2 regions of the Ureibacillus suwonensis genome follow, and region 2 is predicted to be linked to the other one. Evidence: riboswitches for the same ligand, from Rfam matches in the RefSeq annotation. Region 2 holds a riboswitch; the other holds the start of a gene.
The links. Region 2 has a riboswitch for FMN ahead of ACFPOH_RS04755 (ECF transporter S component). Riboswitches for the same ligand answer to the same signal wherever they lie in the genome.
Positions count from the first base shown of each region.

Region 1: linked by a shared signal. The riboswitch ahead of ribE (riboflavin synthase) and the one ahead of ACFPOH_RS04755 (ECF transporter S component) in region 2 are both predicted to bind FMN.

Region 1 is NZ_JBHSNQ010000080.1:22,935-26,376, forward strand. It holds gene ACFPOH_RS09680 (bifunctional 3,4-dihydroxy-2-butanone-4-phosphate synthase/GTP cyclohydrolase II) at 1-697, opposite strand, end outside; gene ribE (riboflavin synthase) at 712-1,356, opposite strand; FMN riboswitch at 1,584-1,718, opposite strand; gene rlmD (23S rRNA (uracil(1939)-C(5))-methyltransferase RlmD) at 1,864-3,249, shown strand; gene ACFPOH_RS09695 (tetratricopeptide repeat-containing glycosyltransferase family 2 protein) at 3,431-3,442, shown strand, end outside.
Region 2 is NZ_JBHSNQ010000048.1:73,570-77,011, forward strand. It holds gene fabI (enoyl-ACP reductase FabI) at 1-425, shown strand, start outside; gene ACFPOH_RS04745 (cupin domain-containing protein) at 470-766, opposite strand; gene ACFPOH_RS04750 (TlpA disulfide reductase family protein) at 807-1,457, opposite strand; gene ACFPOH_RS04755 (ECF transporter S component) at 1,536-2,117, opposite strand; FMN riboswitch at 2,346-2,481, opposite strand; gene ACFPOH_RS04760 (hypothetical protein) at 2,621-3,442, opposite strand, start outside.

The DNA of each region.
Region 1 (3,442 bases), on a different contig from region 2:
GCTCCAAGCCGTCAATTTCGTTCTCATAACCGATCATTTGGAAATCCCCATAAGTCGTTGGCATTTTGACAGAGGCCGCCCGTTTCACAACCTTTTCATTTCTAAAGCGATAGCGGACCAATTCTTCAATGGAAATAATTTTTAAATCATGGACTTCTGCGAACTTCAAGAGATCGTCAAGACGGGACATTCTGCCGTCATCCCCCATGATTTCGCAAATCACCCCTGCCGGAAAAGCGCCGGCAATGCGGGCCAAATCCACCGCAGCCTCTGTATGCCCTTGTCTTTCCAACACGCCGTTTTTCTTGGCGATGAGCGGGAAAACGTGGCCCGGTCTTCTGAAATCGGATTTTTCCGCATCCGCTTCGAGCATTTTTAAAATCGTTGTCGAGCGTTCGTAGGCGCTGATACCGGTAGTTGTACTCACATGGTCGATGCTTACTGTAAATGCCGTTTGGTGATTGTCGGTATTATGGGCGACCATCGCATGCAAATCCAGCTTTTCCGCCAATTCTTCCGTTATTGGGGTACAAATCAACCCGCGGCCGTATGTCGCCATAAAATTGATGACTTCCGGTGTGGCATGTTCCGCCAAAGCGACCAAATCCCCTTCATTTTCCCGGTTCTCATCATCCACCACGATGATGGTTTTCCCTTTTTTCAAGTCTTCTATTGCTTCTTCAATTGTATTTAACATATCAACCACCATCCTTAAAATCCGTTTTGAGTCAAAAATTCCAATGTAATGTTTGATTCTTCTTTAGTATTTATTCTCTTCAAATGATGCAACACATATTTTCCGAGCATATCCGTTTCTATATTCACCTGATCGCCGATTCCCTTCATTCCCAAAATCGTTTCTGCATACGTATGCGGAATGAGCGAAATGGTGATGGCCGTGTCACTGACTCCAAAAATGGTCAAACTTGTTCCATCGACGGTGATGGAACCTTTCGGAATGCATTGTTCCAGCAGCTCTTTCGGGATTTCGATTTCGTAATACACGGCATTGGATACCGGTTTCTTGCTGCGGATTGTTCCCACTCCATCCACATGTCCGGAAACGATATGCCCTCCAAAACGGCCGCCAGCTGCCATTGCCCTTTCCAAATTGACATAGTCTCCTTTTTTCAACTGATGAATCGTCGTCGCCTTCACCGTTTCCGGCATGACATCGACCGTCATCTCGTCCTTCGTTAAATGTGTCACCGTTAAACAAACGCCATTGACAGCAATACTATCTCCAAGAGACGCATCAGACACGATTTTTGGCGAGCGGATCACAATCTTCATACTTTTCTCGTCTTTTTCAATCCCAGTGACAATCCCTTTATCCTCAATAATTCCGGTAAACATGAAAATCCCCCTTTTCCAATATATACAAGTAAAAAACCCCGCTAAGTCGCCTTAACGGGGTTGGGAGAACGATGAAATTTTTAGGCAGCACAAAAAAGCCTTGAATCAGGCCCATTTTAAAAATACACCTAAATAAAAAACTCCCGCCAAATTGCGGGAGAACGGATTGCAAAAAAGTGAATACGAAAGTAAGCCATTAATCAGCGGACTAATGGACTTTCTCACAAACCATCCTTCTCCCATCCAGACTTTCACTGTCGGCTTTGGATTCGCACCAAATCCTGCTCGAAAAGAGCTCGCGGGCTTAGAAGCAATGCTTCATCACCGCCGGCTGGGAATTTCACCCGACCCCGAAGGATATGAAAGAATATTCAGTTTATATTTTATATAACAATAACATTTATTCTGAAGAAAATCCATACATATGGCTAACTTATTCTTATGAAATTTTACCTTCCCTTATTCGGTTGCTATAATATTTGAAGATGAAATAAAGGACGTGAAAGTATGTCTGATAAAGTAAAAATCGAAATCGGTCAAAAATTCCCTTTAACAATAAAAAGGCTTGGCATTAATGGAGAAGGGGTCGGTTTTTTTAAGCGGAATGTCATTTTTGTGAAAGGCGCCCTTCCCGGTGAAGTCATCACAGCAAAAGTATCGAAAATCCATCCCAATTATGCCGAGGCGGAAATTGTACGAATAAGAGAATCTTCAAAACACCGTGTCAATCCGCCTTGCGCGGTCTACGAGCAATGCGGCGGATGCCAATTGCAGCATTTGTCTTATGAAGGACAACTGAAAGAAAAGCGCGACATTGTGATTCAATCGCTGGAAAAATTCGTTCCGCATATTGCAGAAAAAGTGGAGATAAGACCTGCAATAGGGATGGAGAATCCTTGGCATTATCGAAACAAGAGCGCTTTTCAAGTCCGTAAAATCGGACATGAAGTGAAGGCTGGGCTATTTATTGAAGGAACAAACAAACTTTTAAATCTTGATGACTGCCTTGTGCAGCATCCTGCCACAACAAAGATCACGGTCGGCATCCGGAATCTTTTGGAACAACTCGGCATCCCGATCTATGATGGAAAATCAAAAGGAATCATTCGCACCATCGTTGTCCGGACAGGCATTCAAACCGGAGAAACGCAAGTCTGCCTCGTCACAACAAAAAAAGATATTCCTCGTAAAAAGGAATTAGTTCAAGGCATTAAAGAATTAGATTCCAGTATCGTTTCCATCACCCAAAATATCAATCCGGCCAAAACTTCCCTCATTTTTGGGGATGAGACGATTGTGCTTGACGGCAAGGAAACGATTCATGAACAATTGGGCGGGCTTTCTTTTGATTTGTCTTCCCGTGCGTTTTTTCAATTAAATCCTGAGCAAACAGTCGTATTATATGATGAAATCAAAAAAGCGGCACAACTCTCCGGCAACGAAACCGTGGTCGATGCTTACTGCGGCGTTGGAACGATTGGGCTGTGGCTGGCGAAAGACGCAAAAGAAGTGCGGGGAATGGATGTCGTTCCGGAATCCGTTGAAGATGCGAGAAAGAATGCCCGGAAACACGGATTTTCTCACGCGAAATTCTTCACCGGCACAGCGGAAGAATGGCTCAAGAAGTGGGCGAATGAAGGATTTGTTCCGGATGTTGTCACGGTCGATCCGCCGCGCACCGGCCTTGCGCCAAGTTTTATCAATACCGTATTAAACATTAAGCCAAAGCGGTTTGTCTATACCTCCTGCAATCCTTCCACTTTCGCCAGGGATTTAAAAGAACTGATAAAAATGTACAAAGTGGAGTATATCCAGCCCGTTGACATGTTCCCTCAAACAGCCAGGGTTGAAGTGGTCGCGAAATTAACATTAAAACACAAATGCCTGACTTGAGATCGGGGGCAGCCAGTGCCATTTACTATGCCAGAATCATCGTCCTGCGCCGCGCGCTCACACAAGGTGATTATCGTTTCATCGGTAATCACCTTTTTCTTTTATTAATCAACTGGCGGTTTCGAAATCTCTAATCGCCACATATATATATAAAATGTATTAATGCTTAAGGAGTGTAAGGATGCCGACGATC
Region 2 (3,442 bases):
TTGCGCTGGATACTAGCGCTTATTCATTAATTGCGGTCACAAGAGCGGCCCGTCCATATATGACGGAAGGCGCATCCATTGTCACGATGTCCTATTTGGGGGCAGAACGGGTTCTTGAAGGTTACAACGTGATGGGTGTGGCAAAAGCGGCTTTGGAAGCATCCGTCCGCTATTTGGCTGCTGATTTGGGCAAAGAAGGGATCCGCGTCAATGCGATTTCAGCCGGTGCAATCCGCACACTTGCGGCAAAAGGGGTTCCTAGCTTCAATGAAGCCCTTCATCGTTACGAAGAGGTTTCCCCGTTGAAACGCAATACAAACAAAGAAGAAGTCGGCGATATGACGGTCGTTATGCTCAGCGACATCTCCCGGGGCATCACCGGGGAAACGATTTATGTCGACTCCGGTTACCACATTATGGGGTAATAATGAAAAGTAGTACAAACGGTTTGTACTACTTTTTTCATGTCTTATTTTATTTTGACAACCACAACGTCTGCATCTTCCTTCGCGGTCAGGCTGTGCACTTCTTTCGGTTCCATGTGCAATAAAGATTCGCTCGTCAACTCGACTGTTTCATCATTCACCGTAAATGATACGATCCCACTGCGTACAATAATCAACACATCGCAATCGGCAAAATGGTCCGGAATGGATTCGCCGGATTTCAATTGGATATTGAGCACTTGGGCTTTTGACGTTTCAAAAACTTTTCCTGCCTGCTTTTTTCTTTCATTTAGAACATATGGTGTAGAAATGACTTGCACAAAGGATTCCTCCAATCTCTTCTTTTACAATACTTTTCCTTTATTGAAACTTCTCCAATAAGACATCTTTTGTGACAGGGCCAACAATTTTTTCAATCACCGTACCGTCTTCATGAATAATAAAACTTGTTGGAATCGTCATGATTTGATATTTCTTTGAAACTTCCCCACGCTCATCAAGCAAAACAGGAAACTGCAATTGGTACTGGACCGAAAAATCTCTCACATCATCGATTGAAAACTCTTGATCCGTCACATTAATGGCCAATATCTCGATATCGTTCCTTATGGCATATTGATCATAGAATTCATTCAGCTCTTGCATTTCCTCCTTGCAAGGTGGGCACCAACTTGTCCAAAAATTGAGCAGAATTTTCTTTCCTTTTAATTCTGACAATCGGATAGTTTCATTATGAATCGTTTTTAACTGAAAATCCAGTGCTTCAACATTCATCGGCTGATAGGAAGTTTCCAACTCCTCATCATGAGAATGTCCATCCGTTGCATCCAACGGTACAATATCGTGCGGTTCCTCCATCCCTAAATTTTGATATAGAAAATCAATAAACTCGTCTTCTGTAAACATCTCCCCCTCACTTGTCCGTTCTTTGAAAAAGCTCGAATAGATTGTCCAAACCATCGTAGTGACAATCAGCAATAAGAAAAAAATGGATACATTTCTTTTTCCCATAACACCATCCTTTATAGCAATATATGAATCGAAAACATAAAAAAGGAGTTTGCCGTCATGCAAACTCCCCTTACTTTTTTATTGTTTTTGCAATAAATATTGTGCCCTTTGGCTCTCTATCCATTTTCTCATCGTTCTGAACAACATCAATACAAGCACCATCAATAAGATGCCTTTGATGATATTGAACGGCAAAATGCCAAGAACGATGGTTTCCTTCACATCAAAGCTTCCCATTCCCAAGAAATACGTGTACATCGGCAAGAAGGCGACGTAATTTAAAACGCTCATGCCAATCGACATGGAAAATGTTCCTGCAACCAGTCCTAAAATTAACCCTTTGATGGAATTGGTTTTCTTATAAATATAATAAACTGGCAGAATAAATAAGAGACCTGTCGCAAAGTTTGCCATATGTCCCACCGGTACCCCTGTCGGTGCGCCGATAAATAGCCAATTCAAAATATTTTTAATAAGTTCCACCAGAATACCTGCAACCGGCCCCATTGTAATGGCGGCAATCAATGCAGGAACATCGCTGAAATCGATTTCCAAAAATACAGGAAAATACGGAAGCGGGAAATTTAAAAACATCAAAATAAATGAGATGCTTGATAGCATTGCAACTGTTACGAATGATCGCACTTTCATCTTTTTCATTAACACTCTCTCCTCTTTGCTTGTTGATTCAACTCGCAAGAAGAAAGGCATCAGTCGGCTTCGTTACAAATAAAAATCCCTTATGCGAACTTGCATAAGGGAGAAAAGGATACAATTAGAGACAACACATGACTAAAAAGACCATGAAGAAATGCGCGTTGGATATTACAAAAAATTCCAACACCAAGTCTGTCATGTGCAATGACTGCCCATAACGAAAAACGACCATACCATCTTCTCCCATCCAGACTATACTGTCGGCTTTGGAATCTCACCAAATCCTGCTCAAAATGAGCTCGCGGGCTTAAGAACACGAAGTTCTAACACCGCCGGTCGGGAATTTCACCCTGCCCCGAAGATGAATCATTATTCAATTTAGCCTTATTATATGAGAATACTGAATATTTGTAAAGGAATATGTTCATTGATATGAAAAATGATATGGCATCCTGTTCATGTAACGGTATTTTTTCCGCGTTTCCATGCACCAGTTCCATTCACTTTTATTCATTTTCCAATACCGTATACGGCAATTTATTCGGACCAACCGGGATTGGCAATGGTTTTGAGAAGTCAAATCCTTCCCATTCCGATTGGACAATGTTTTCGAACTGTACCGCCTTGTTGAATCCTGCGGCAGTCAAAAGCATCCCCTCAATCATTTGCATTGCTTCCACTTGATTATAATTGAAAAGATCCAAAGGTTCTTTAAAGGTGATTTTCACCAAATCCTTCTCAACGCTGACCGAATAATCGACATTTGGCAAGATGACCGATTGATAGACATCATTGGTATTCACCTTTAATGCTTCCATCGCCTTTTCGACATTCGGAAAAGTTTCTCTGAAATTTGGCGCCAAAAACGCGGAGCCATCCTCTTGTACATATTTGAAGTAGCTATATTGTGTTGTTTCCTTTGTAATCTGAAGCGAATATTCTTTTCCCACTTCCTTCAATATCTTTGGTTGATGGTTTTGATCGGCAAATTCCACTTCACTATAAGAAGAAAAAGTGTCGGACAAGGTAGCAAAATAGGTTGAAAGGGCTGCCGATGCAACGTCATATGGATGATTCTCCGGCAAAACATGAATCACTTTTCCATTCTTCTCGGTGATTTCTCCCTCGTAAGGATGATAGTCGATAAAGCCCAATGCCTGTTCGTTTAATCGGGGAGCGTATACTTTGTACATTTCTACTTGCGACGGATCGTTTTTTCCAAAATCTTCGAGTATTTTTTCGTTCGGAATCACAATCGTTACCGGTATGCTGTCCGCATCTTTGCTTGCAAGACCGATTCGGAAAAGGGTGTTCCCTTCCGTTTGATC